Regions from separate parts of the Glaciecola sp. G7-5 genome, predicted to be linked through region 2. Evidence: predicted binding sites of a transcription regulator. Region 2 holds the regulator's gene; the other holds the start of a gene.
What was found. Region 2 encodes ArgR, which controls arginine synthesis, uptake and breakdown. Its sites were predicted from a motif close to ANTGAATANNTATTCANT; they were not measured.

Region 1 (6,404 bases), 340 kb from region 2:
TTTCTTTCGACTTTATCGCAAGGTTTCGGACTTCATCAGCAACCACAGCGAAACCGCGGCCATGTTCGCCAGCTCTTGCTGATTCAATCGCCGCGTTTAATGCGAGTAAATTTGTTTGTTCAGCAACAGATTTTATTGACTGCATTACCAGAGAAATATTTTCACATTTGCCGCTTAAGTCACCAATCGCGCCCGCCGTCGTTTGCAGAGTAGATTTAAGGCGAGCAATATTCGTTTGACTTGAATCTATCGATACACGGGTATCTTGTGTGCTGGTTTTTGCACCATCGGCAATAGTGTTGGCATTTTGAGATAGTTGGGCCACTTCTCCAATACTTTGGGTAATATTTTTCATTGATTCAGAAATACTGGTCACTTGCATGTTTTGCTGTTCAACCGTGCCGTCTAGGGCAACGCAAGATACTTTAACTTTTTCTGCAATAGTTAGCAGACCTTGACCAACATTGCTTGAACGCTGCGCTAAAGACTTAACAGATATCAGCAAATGCCTGAACTCTTTTAATGCTGGCTCGGTAGGAAAATGCTCATCGCTAAGATCAACAGTACCCGACCTTGCCATGATTTTGGAAATCGCCCTATTCATTTGATAGGCCACCGCATGTTCTTTTTGTGCCTTATTTGCCATTAACGCTAAAACGACACACTCTAAAACCGCAAACGAGGCATGTATGGCAAGTATTAAGAATGCAGGTTCAGCTGCTTCGAAAACCACAAGCGCACCGCCCATGTGTTGCGATGCAAATCCAGCGACATGATGAACAGCAACAACAAGCGTACCTGTGACGATAACTTTCCAATCACGAAAAAATGACAAAAATGCAAGCATCACAAAAACCTGAAAATGCATTTCGGTCATGCCCATGGTTTGTTGTAGATGCAAAGAGACCATAAGTTGCGTAGCAATGGCAACGATGTGTTTGCTAGCGCTTAGGTCTGGCTTGCTGAAAATAAAATAGCATGGCAAGCTAATGATAACTAAGCTTGTAGTGACGCCCATTATTAACGTATCGCTCACAAAGCCAATGATGACGCTCAACACAAATTGTGCCAACAACACCCACACAAACACCCTGAGCGTGGATACATTTTCTAAATGGCGCGGGTCTTTTTGCATAGTGGGTTGCATAGTGAGGCTCTATTACGTTATTGGTTAAAACATTATAGAAGGGTATCGGCTGTGACGGTAAATAATTAAGGAAAAAAATGGCGGCAAAAAAACCTAATAAAGAGGAGCTTACACGCGTCTAATACAACCTTAAGCTCATATCGCTTACAATGTAACTGACATAAGCCCTTATACTTTATTGTTTGCCACGCAGAGCTGATATAAAGGTCGCGATTATGACAAAAACCAATGACATCATAAGGGCGAGTGAAATAGTCTCCATCAATGCCAGGTTATTTTCACTACTGAAGGTGGCATCTCCAAGATAATAATGAATCATCAAATTAACGATACTCATACCGACCAAATTACCAATAGTTCGCGATAAATTCATTGATGCGGAGGCAACGCCAACTTCTTGCTCTTGCACCGCGCCCATAATTGCACTGTTGTTTGGCGTTGAGAACAAACCAAAGCCCAAACCAAGTAACGATAAACAGACGGCAATATATAAGGCAGTTGATGTCATATCTATCTGGTTCATAAACAAAAATCCGAGTGCGACAATCGCGCATCCAATGGTTGCGATAAAGCGGGGCCCAAAACGATCTGACAACGTCCCGGCAAAAGGCGCAACAACGGCCATACATAAGGCCTGTACAAGTAAGATTTGTCCAGCATAGGCTGGGCTAAAGCCTTTAATATATTGTAGATATAAACTAAGCAAAAAAATGATGGCAAAATTGCTTGCGTACATTAAAAAAGAGGTCGATAACGACAAACTGAATAATCGGCTCTCTCGAAACATTTGCACGCGAATGAGAGGTTGCTTGTCACGGCTTTGATGAATAATAAATCCAACTAAACTGGCAAATGAAACGAACATTAATATAAACCCGAAAACAGAGGGCAATTTACTAAATCCATAAACGAGGCTGAACGAAAAAAGAACAAATATGGTAGAGCCTGCCCAGTCAAAGCGTGAGTGTTTCTCATTTTTCCATTCTCCGTGCAAAGCAAGTTTTATAAAAATGATAAGTGCTAGCATTAGCGGGATTTGGAAATAAAACACTGCTCGCCAATCTAAAAACTCAGTTAGCCAGCCCCCGCTGCAGGCGCTAAGGTCAAACCAATATAAACACAAGCCGCTAATACACCTAGCGCAGCACCTCGTTTATGGGTTGGGGCAACCGACGTAATAATGGCAACGCCTGTACTAAAAATCATAGCGCCTGCACCACCTTGTACAAAACGCCAAAACAATATCCAATTAATATCTGTGCCAATTGCACACATTAATGCGCTGAGCGCATTTAAGGCTAGCCCAATAGTGTAAATACGCTTACGACCGTAGTTATCAGCTAGCTTTCCAAAGGGCAACATGAGTGCAACATTTGCGAGAATATAAAGCGTAGGTAACCATGCGACTTTCGTTGCATTAGCGTGCAAGTCTTCGGCCATTGCCGGAATGGCAACGTTTACTGCCGCCATGCCCATTGGAGCAATAAGATAGCCTGCGCATACCGCGAAAAGTGCGCTATTGGTAGTCGAAAGTCGAGACAAGTAGATTCCAAAAATAAATAACAGGATTAGTGAAAACAGAAAATAGTGAGGGGAGACTGCCCTTTAACAAGACAATGATGGGCCATGGACAAGAATAAAACAAGTACTAAGCTTTAAATTAAGCACATTCAAAAAGAGTATTCATAAGCATTTGATATCTACCCAATATAAAGCTTATGCTAGCGTACACATTTGTACATAAGTAATATTTTATGGCTCTAAAACCTACCATATACAAGTTTAGTATCGCCCTTGCCGATCTTAACCATCAACACTACCCAACACTCAACCTAACCGTTGGTCAGCATCCTTCTGAGACAAGTGAGCGAATGCTAGTACGCTTGCTTGCGTTTTGCCTGCATTCTCATGCCGATAGTGACCAACTCATGCGTTTTACAAAAGGCCTTAGTGCTTTAGACGAGCCTGATATTTGGCACAAAGGCCTTGACGACCAACTTAATTTTTCGATTGATGTTGGCGAACCCAGTTACGAACGTATGAAAAAAGCATGCAGGCTATCTAACGAAACCTTCATTTACAGCTTCAATAGCAAGTCGGCGGTGTGGTGGAAGCAAAATCAAGCACAGTTTGCTGATTTACCAATAAAAGTATTTAGTTTTGAATGGGCGCAAATTCAGGATTTAGCCAAAGAAATAAAGCGCACCATGGATTGGTCAATCACCATTAGCGATGAATCACTCTTTATTAGCACTGAACAAAACCAAATAGAAACAAGCTGGCAACAATTACAATAAAAAATTAATGAATATATATACATTATTATTGCATATTTATATTTTTTCGTTAATATACGCACATACGTTAAACATATGGTTAGTTGCCATCAGCTTGATTAAATAGGTTTATGTGTGTTTGCAACTTTATGTAGTTTCATTTTAGTTCCTCCCTCAATACGCTGTTCTTTTAGAGGCCGACGATATCGTTGGATGTAAATATTAGATAGCGCTTGGTGCGCTTGGCATGATTTCGTGCTGTAATAGTCGAATCGTAAATGCCAGCCACCGTTTTTTTACTCAATAATTTATCGATAAAGTTAATTCATTATGTATACAACCTGTATTGTAGGCGCCAGTGGTTACACTGGGGCTGAGCTAATCAAGATTATTAGCCGTCACCCGCAACTTTCCTTAACGCACTGTTTTGTGTCTGAGAACAGTCAATACGACGGCTTGAAAGTAAATGAGGTTCACGCCGAAGTCAGCGGCATCTGTGACTTGAGTTTACAAGCCTTAACAAATGAACACATCAGCACGCTTGGCGATGATTTTGACGTTATCTTTTTAGCAACGCCACATGAGTTTAGTCACGATCATCTGCCGAGTATGATCAATAAAAAAGCGGCTGTATTTGACTTATCTGGCGCTTATCGTTTACCCGACACGAATATCTTCGAATCCTTCTATGGCTTTGCTCATCAACATGGTGACATTGTTGAAAAAGGCGTTTATGGTCTTGCTGAATGGTATAGCGATCCAATTAAAAGCGCGCCATATGTAGCTGTTGCTGGCTGTTATCCAACCGCGTCCTTATTAGCCTTAAAACCGCTTTTAGAAAACAACTTGCTAGACAGCAATAAAATGCCCGTTATTAATGCAACCAGCGGTGTAAGCGGCGCCGGCAAAAAAGCCTCGGCTACCACCAGTTTCTATGAAGTAAGCTTGCAAGCCTATGGTGTTTTGGGACACCGGCACACACCTGAAATTGAGACATATGCAAATACGCCGGTCATTTTTACGCCCCACCTTGGCGCCTTTAAGCGTGGCATTTTGTCTACGGTTACCGCTTTTACCAATAAAAACGTAAGTTTAGAAGATATTCAACAAGCTTATGCCCAATATTATGACCACCAGCCTTTAGTCAGAGTTAAGCAAAGCATGCCTAAACTAGACCAAGTGACTCACACACCTTTTTGTGACTTAGGTTTTGCGTTTGACCCAACGAAACAATGTGTTGTTGTCACAAGCGCCATTGACAACTTGCTAAAAGGGGCTTCCTCGCAAGCAGTGCAATGTTGTAATATTCGTTTGGGTTTAACACAAACAATGGGGCTTCTATAACATGGCGGTTTCGTCTGCAGAGTTTCCGATAGTCATTAAAATTGGCGGTAGCTTTTTCTCTACTTTAAGCAATGACAATACCCTTGACTCAAGCTTATTGAGCACCATTAAAAAGCTTAAAGAAAATAATCGCGCTGTAGTGCTCGTGCATGGTGGTGGCGATCAAGTGCTAAACCGCCTCAATGATCTTGGGATCGCGAGCGCCCGCAAAAATGGTTTACGCATTACGCCCGATGAACATATGCCCATCGTAACAAGCGTACTGGCGGGAGAATTGAATAAACAGTTAGTCGCAGAAGCGGCAAAATATGGTATTAATGCTGTGGGTGTCAGTTTAGCCGACGGAAATATCGCCAACTGTACAGAGCACCCTGCCAAGATAGGTGCAGTGGGTGTACCTGTTGCTGAAAGTGCAGACTTGCTTGAGGCATTGATTCAAGCCAATATGGTCCCTATAGTCGCTTCAATCGGAAAAGATAAAAATGGGCGTTTGTACAATGTTAATGCTGATCACGCCGCCATTTGTATTGCCCAACTATTAAAAACTAAGTTGTACTTTTTCGCCGATGTGAAAGGCGTACTAGACGAAAACAAACAATTGATTGAAAAGCTAAGCCCCAGTTTAAGTGAACAACTCATAAACGAAGGTGTCATCAAAGACGGCATGGCGGTAAAAGTAAAAGCAGCGCAATTTGCAGCTAACTCGATACAGCAGAATGTCACCATTGGTAGTTGGGATGACGCGACACAGCTCTTTATAGAGAATGTGCATTGCGGTACTGAAATACTACCTGAAAAACAGCCAAGCCAGCAATAATAACCACGAACGTATAGACGCTGCAATCGGTCATACGTGTTACACACAATAGAACTTAAAAAGGAACGCTTGTGAATTTACTTAGTTTCAGCGACTGGACAGCAAAAGACGCTAATTCACTCCTCAATTTTGCGATTACGCTTAAACAAACGCCTGAGCGTTTTGGTCAGCCGTTGGCAGGTAAGTCGGTAGTTGCACTTTTCGAAAAGCCGTCATTGCGCACACGAGTTAGTTTTGACATTGGCATTAATAAGCTCGGTGGTCATATGGTGTATGTCGATAGCCAAGGACAGCCCATGGCCAAACGCGAAGACCCAAAAGATGTCGCTGCTAACATTTCGCAATGGGCCGACGCCATAGTCGCCCGTGTGTATAAGCACAGTACCCTTGAAGATTTAGCCTCGGTTGGCAACATTCCAGTCATTAACGCACTTTGTGATATGTATCACCCTTGCCAGGCCTTAGCTGATTACATTTCTATGAAAGAAGCCTTTGGCGATATTAAAGGTAAGACCTTAGCTTATGTCGGTGATGGCAACAATGTTACCCACTCGCTTTTGATTTTAGGGGTTTTGTTAGGCTGCCACCAAGTTGTTATTACCCCAAAAGGTCACGAAATTGACCCTAGTATCGCCCAAAAAGTCGCACAAATGGCGAGTGATGCTAAGGTAGAATTTACCCTTAGTAATCATATCGATACACTTACTAAAGCCGACGTGATTTATACAGATACGTGGTTGTCGATGGGCGACGATACGCCACTGAGCGATATAAAAGATAAATTTATGCCTTATCAGGTCAACAAAGCACTTATGCAACA
Region 2 (6,404 bases):
CTGCTTGCCCCAGTGCTTTTACTTGCTTAGAAAATACATCAGTAAAAGAGGCATCATTTGCTATAGACGTAATAGTAGAGCTATCAGTCGTTAGCGCAATGGCCGGCAACGAAGGTCTGTGACGTTCATACCTATTGAGCAGCTCAGACGAAAAATGCTGGGCATCTCCAGCTGAACCACCATTTCCACAGGATAATATCTTATTTCCTCTGATAAGGGCATCTATCATCATTTGTGCGCCCTTTTGTATAGGCTCTGGGAGAGCTTCTGCCGCTGCAATCTTTGTCTGTATGCTTTCGGTGAAACTCTTCTTAATATTGTCTAACATCTTTGATGGGGCTCCTAATCGCTCAATTCGTGATGTGTTTATACTTGATCGTTTTTGTTTTATTGCCGTGGATACTAGCTAAATTTATTTTAGTAATAGTTTTACACATTATCTAACCAGCTAAGCTCTTCGTCGTTAATTGCAATTACGTCTATTCTCAAGTCAGTGTGATGTATATTTAGCTTATGGCGTTGTAAGTAACACATAATGGCTTTTGTCATTTTACTTCTTTTTGAAGGCGTAAAATACTCTGCAGCGTGACCATGCTCTTTAGTTGCTCGATATTTGACCTCAACAAAGACCCATTGTTGCGCGTCTTTAAAAATTAAATCAATTTCACCTTGAGGTACTCTAAAGTTACTTTCTATGAAACACAGCCCTTGACCTTCTAGATAGGTTTTTGCGTCAAGTTCCGCTTGTTCCCCCGCCTTTTTTGCGCGGTCTTGTCTAGTTTCTGCAAGCATTTGCTATTGCTACCCTATGAAAGCAGTCAACTATTGACCACTCGTGTCGTTAGTTATTGATAACCATGATAATTCTCGATTTAGCTGCTGTTTTTCATTTATGGATAAGTCACCACTTAAACCCGCAACCGAAAGATGTTCAAAAGTACTTAACTGCGCTAAATTATCGACCAATGAAAGGGCATCGTAGCCAAAAGCAAACAGTCTCAAAAATGCACTTGGTGGTTCATTAAAGAGGGTATCTACCGTCGCCGAAAGTGCTCTATTTCTTCCTTCAGGTAACAACCACGGCATGTCAACAAAAACTAAATTTCGTAAATCTCGTTGGCTATTTTTGCTTTGTTTATGGTCGTAACTATACGACGTGGCAAAAACAGGTATTTGTTCATCGGTAAATAAGCTAATACTGGTTTCAATGATGGGGTTGATAAGTTCAACATCATTTGGTCGCGCAAATATGACGAAGGCATCTACATCGCGCCGATTTCGGGTAACGCTATGTACTTTTTCTTGATGCAGATTTGATAATTGTTGAATGCGCTTTTGGCTCTGCAAAACATCTAATGCTGAGGTTATACCCACACGCATGCCTTTGTTATCTGAATATCTAATTTCCTGCAGTGGTGCACTGTTATCACTTTGTGACAACGCGCTCGCTTTCCAAGCATCAACGAATGCTAGATTCATGCGCCGAGTGGTGGAGCTACCGTCACTAATAATTACAGGATTGGCTATATTTCGTGCTCGCATCAATGCAACGAGTTGCTCTGCTTCTTGTTCTGGCGACAAGGCAAAACTTGCACTCAAATTTTGGCTGTTATCTAGCTCAGTTTGTGATTGATTGAGCAAGAGATGATGCTTTGCGGCTAAATCAAAAGCACCCACTTGAATAATATGAGAACGAAGAAGAGGCCCCACAATGGTGTCAAAAGGCGCGAGTAGTTCACTTGTAACCGCTTTCTTTATCGTAGGTAACGAGCCTGTATCTATAAACTCAATGCTTGCTTGAACCGTGACATTATTTTCTTTTGCAGCGCTTAATTTTTGATAATAGGCACTTAGCACACCTTGTTTGATGGCTTCGCCTTGTCCCGCCAAACGACCACTTAAGGGCAACAGTACGGCAATGCGTTGGTTTTCAGAATGATTAATGGCTAAATAACGAAGTACTTGTTGCGGTAAATTGTCGTTAAGTGCGGTGTTTGTAGTGTTTGATAACAAACGTTTTATATTCTGTTGCCTAGTGCCATCATTAATCGTTTTATCTTCAATAATCTCTAAAAGCGTTTTGTACTCTTGCAAAAGTGGATAGTTGAACGCTAATTCAGTGCGTTCTTGCGGACTAATAATCGAAAACCATCGCCATATTTTAGAAGACAACTGTGGGTCTAATTGCGTCTTATCATCTAAGCTTTTAGCTAATTGGCCATAGTCCTTGCTCAGTAGCTGATAGATGGCGTCACGATATTGTTTGTTTTCTGCTTGTAACTGCGCAGTTGCGATCTGTGTCCGCGTAGCTAAATCATAGCCCGTATCTAGCGTAATAGAATTTGTACGAATACCGTTTGAAATAGCTTGTTTAAGCCAGTTGTCGATAAGATTTATTAAGGGTTGTTTGTTTGATAAGTCGCTTAAATTGTCAAAAGAAAAGAGGGCGCATTCTGCTTTTAATAAATTGGCAATAGCTAAGTGCATCGGCTCCTTGATGCTTGCTTGCATATGTTTAATGATGATATTGCTGGCAGTGCATTGTTGCGAATTCTGGTAATTATTAGCCAATTCTAGCAAGGCTAAATTTCGTTCAGAAATATTCTGAGTAGTACTGTACTGCATTTCAATTTCTTCGAGCTGTGATTTCACACCAGATTGCTGAACTTCGGTAGTGGGGATGACTTTTTCAGGCGCTTTCGCAGTTTTTTGTGAGGGCGAGCCGCCACAGGCAATTAAACAATAACTGATACTTACAACGACTAAAAATTTAAGTGTTTTCACGTTTTTCCCGCAATACTATGGTTGACCTCGTGTAGTCTACTTGGCTGAGTAAAAATATCTAGCACAATTCATGCAAACTGTCCTTAAGTTTGTGTAAACTACGACAATACTTCTTTATCGAGATGAGATTACCTTGACCGGCACGTTATACATTGTCCCTACGCCTATTGGCAACCTTTCAGATATGTCGCAAAGAGCGATTGATATATTGAATGAAGTTGACTTGATTGCCGCCGAAGATACACGTCATTCAGGGCAACTCCTGCAACACTTTCTCATCAATACTCGCAGCTTAAGTTTACATGATCACAATGAGCAACATCGCACTGTATTGCTATTGCAAAAACTTCAAGCTGGCGAAAATATTGCGCTTATTTCAGATGCGGGGACACCCTTAATTAGTGACCCTGGTTATACTTTAGTGAGCACATGTAGAGCGCATAATATCAAGGTTATCGCCTTACCGGGCCCATGCGCCTTAACGACAGCGCTAAGCGCTTCAGGATTAGCCACTGACCGATTTATGTTTTTAGGGTTTTTACCCGTAAAGCAAAAAGCAAAAGAACAAGCTCTTAAATTTGCGAGCCTGCAACATATGACCTGTATTTTCTATGAGGCGCCGCGCCGAGTAGCAGATACCATTGAGGTCTGCGCACAAGTTCTACCTGCAAATCACCAAATAGTGCTAGCGAAAGAGTTAACGAAGCGTTTCGAAACCTATATCAGCGGAAGCGCTGAGCAGGTGTTAGGGTGGTTAAATGAAGAGCCTGCGCATCAAAAGGGCGAGTTTGTGTTGATGATTTACTGTAAAGAAGCAGTGGCAGAAGAATTGCCACTGCCGGCGAAAGAACTTTTGCAGCAACTAGGGCCATTGCTTCCGCCAAAATCAGCGGCTGCAGTGGTTAGTGAGCACTATAAGCTCAATAAGAAGAGCTTATACCAATACGCACTTTCATTAAAGGAGTCTTGATAGTCAGCAGCGCAATAGCCTTAAACGCTATCAAATAAATCTTGTACTCGTTGACGAAGATCATCGATTTTTGTGATATCAGCAGGAGCGATAAAGATGGTATCGTCGCCTGCAATTGTGCCAAGTACGCCGTCGGTATGACTTAATGAGTCAAGCAAACGGGCGATTAATTGGGCAGCACCGGGGCTAGTGCGAATGATCACCATCACATTGTTATGAACAATGTCTAGCACCAATTGCTTTAAAGGGCTTTTAGCGGTTGGCATGCCCAGCTCGGGTGGCAAGCAATAGACCATATCTCCACGGGCGTCACGGGTACGCACCGCACCAAATTTACTCAGCATGCGCGATACTTTAGACTGACTGATATTATCAAAGCCTAGATTTTTCAGCGCCAATACAATTTCACCCTGAGAGCCATAGCTTTCAGTTTTCAATATTTCACGAAATGCTTTGATAAGTACATCTTGTTTAGTGTTGGTCATAGGCCCCTGAAAAATCGCAGATTAATAATCCGCTTATTCTGCAATAAGCCCACCAGATAAGCAATTTTTGCTGGAAAAAACGTTTATTTAGCGTCTGATACCAGAGTATGATTGAGATTTTTCCTTAATTCGGCTAATCTTCGCGCTCAATTTATCAATCTAGTCACTGGAGATATCTTTATGAAAGTAGCCGTATTGGGCGCCGCAGGTGGTATTGGTCAGGCTTTGTCGTTGCTCTTAAAAACACAATTGCCAGCTGGTTCTGAATTAGCATTATATGACGTAGCACCGGTTGTACCGGGTGTTGCAGTGGATTTAAGCCACATTCCTACCGATGTAAAAGTAGCCGGATATGGTAAAGATGATTTAGCCGCAGCATTAACAGGCTGTGACATTGTTCTCATCCCAGCGGGCGTGCCTAGAAAGCCAGGTATGGACCGTTCAGATTTGTTTAATATCAATGCTGGCATCGTAAAAAATCTAATTGAAGCTTGCGCAGATAACTGTCCAAAAGCATGCATTGGGGTAATCACTAACCCAGTAAACACGACCGTTGCTATTGCCGCTGAAACGCTAAAAGCAAAAGGCGTATACGATAAAAATAAATTATTTGGTGTTACTACACTTGACGTTATTCGTTCTGAAACCTTTATTGCTGAACTTAAAGGTAAAAGCACATCAGAGATTCATGTGCCTGTTATTGGCGGTCACTCTGGAACGACTATCTTACCTCTATTGTCTCAGGTTAAAGGCGTAAGCTTTACTGACGAAGAAGTCGCAAGTCTAACTCCGCGTATCCAAAATGCGGGTACCGAAGTGGTTGAAGCCAAAGCGGGTGGCGGTTCAGCAACCTTATCAATGGGTCAAGCTGCAGCTCGTTTCTGCCTATCTTTAGTAGACGCGATGAACGGCAAAGACGTTGTTGAATACACCTATGTACAAGTGGATGGTTCAGAAGATGCTGCGTTTTTCGCACACCCTGTACGTTTAGGTAAAAATGGCGTTGAAGAAATATTACCTTATGGTGAACTTAGTGCATTTGAACAAAAAGCAAAAGAAGATATGCTAGGTGGCTTGCGTAACGATATCCAAATGGGTGTTGACTTCGTAAACGGGTAATCTTTACTCAAAACGCTTATCATGAGCGTTGAGAAAAACCAGTATGGCCGAATTTCTGATTCGCCTACTGGTTTTTTTATGTCCGTTTAAAAAATTTGTTTAGGATTTTCTTACTTTCATGTTGTTGTTAACATCACGACTCTGCTTAATCAATTCATCACTATCATCAAAGCATGACTTTGCCAATCGATCATACAGAACTACATTTGCCGTAACCGCCAAATTCATACTTGATTTCGTTGGGATATAAACGACATGTTCGCACGCATCTATGATGTTTTGTGGTACAGAGCCATCTTCTGGGCCAAATATATAAAATGCATTATTAGGATGAGCGAAAGAGGGCAAGGCTTGCGCTCCTTCTACAAGCTCTATTACAACAGGCGTTGCACCCTCTGGCATGGCCTTAAATAAATCATCCACCGCCAATGTAGGGATGCTGTGCCTAAATTTTTTGGTGTCTTCATGAAAGGCTTTTGCATAAGTATAGCGTTTGCCCGTATATAAGATTGATGTGACCCCAAAGCAGCCCGCAGCACGCAAGATAACGGCAACGTTGCTGGCTGACTTGGGATTGACCAATCCTAGGGTGATTTGCGTTTTGTCGCTATTCATCCCGCTTTGCATCGTATTATTACATTAAAGCATATCGTCACTAGCCGGTATTCCGCATGCCAACCGCGATGCCGGTAATCGCAACCATCATCGCCCGCTCAAGCACGACAACATCGTTGTCTTGAAACTCTGAGCTTTGGGCTTTGCGAATACGATCCAGTAATTCTATTTGCAAATAATGCAGTGGCTGCAGATAACCGGCTCTAATTTGCATCGAATTGCGACCATTCGGATCGTCTTCCATCATGTGCTCATGCCCGGTCATTGTCAGCAGACTTTGCATAGATTGAACTAGTTCTGCGCGCAACGCAGCACCAAAATGCAAGAGATTGTCTGGTACTAAGCGCTTGTCATAAGCTTCACTGACTTTCGGGTCGGCTTTTTGGAAAACCATATCGAGCATCGATAAGCGTGATGCAAAAAATGGCCAT

Region 1: argC (N-acetyl-gamma-glutamyl-phosphate reductase) is a predicted target of ArgR. The motif match lies at 3,472-3,489, and genes of this name have one in related genera.

Annotation. Positions count from the first base shown of each region.
Region 1 covers NZ_CM147892.1:1,910,138-1,916,541, reverse strand. Annotated here, with positions in the region: gene AC0L6H_RS08250 (methyl-accepting chemotaxis protein) at 1-1,135, opposite strand, end outside; partial or broken gene AC0L6H_RS08245 (MFS transporter) at 1,323-2,689, opposite strand; gene AC0L6H_RS08240 (YaeQ family protein) at 2,902-3,444, shown strand; gene argC (N-acetyl-gamma-glutamyl-phosphate reductase) at 3,754-4,767, shown strand; gene argB (acetylglutamate kinase) at 4,769-5,584, shown strand; gene AC0L6H_RS08225 (ornithine carbamoyltransferase) at 5,656-6,404, shown strand, end outside.
Region 2 covers NZ_CM147892.1:2,246,580-2,252,983, forward strand. Annotated here, with positions in the region: gene AC0L6H_RS09855 (phosphoheptose isomerase) at 1-328, opposite strand, end outside; gene AC0L6H_RS09860 (YraN family protein) at 430-792, opposite strand; gene AC0L6H_RS09865 (penicillin-binding protein activator) at 823-2,784, opposite strand; gene rsmI (16S rRNA (cytidine(1402)-2'-O)-methyltransferase) at 2,912-3,754, shown strand; gene argR (transcriptional regulator ArgR) at 3,775-4,239, opposite strand; gene mdh (malate dehydrogenase) at 4,420-5,358, shown strand; gene AC0L6H_RS09885 (RNA methyltransferase) at 5,458-5,973, opposite strand; gene ppc (phosphoenolpyruvate carboxylase) at 6,014-6,404, opposite strand, start outside.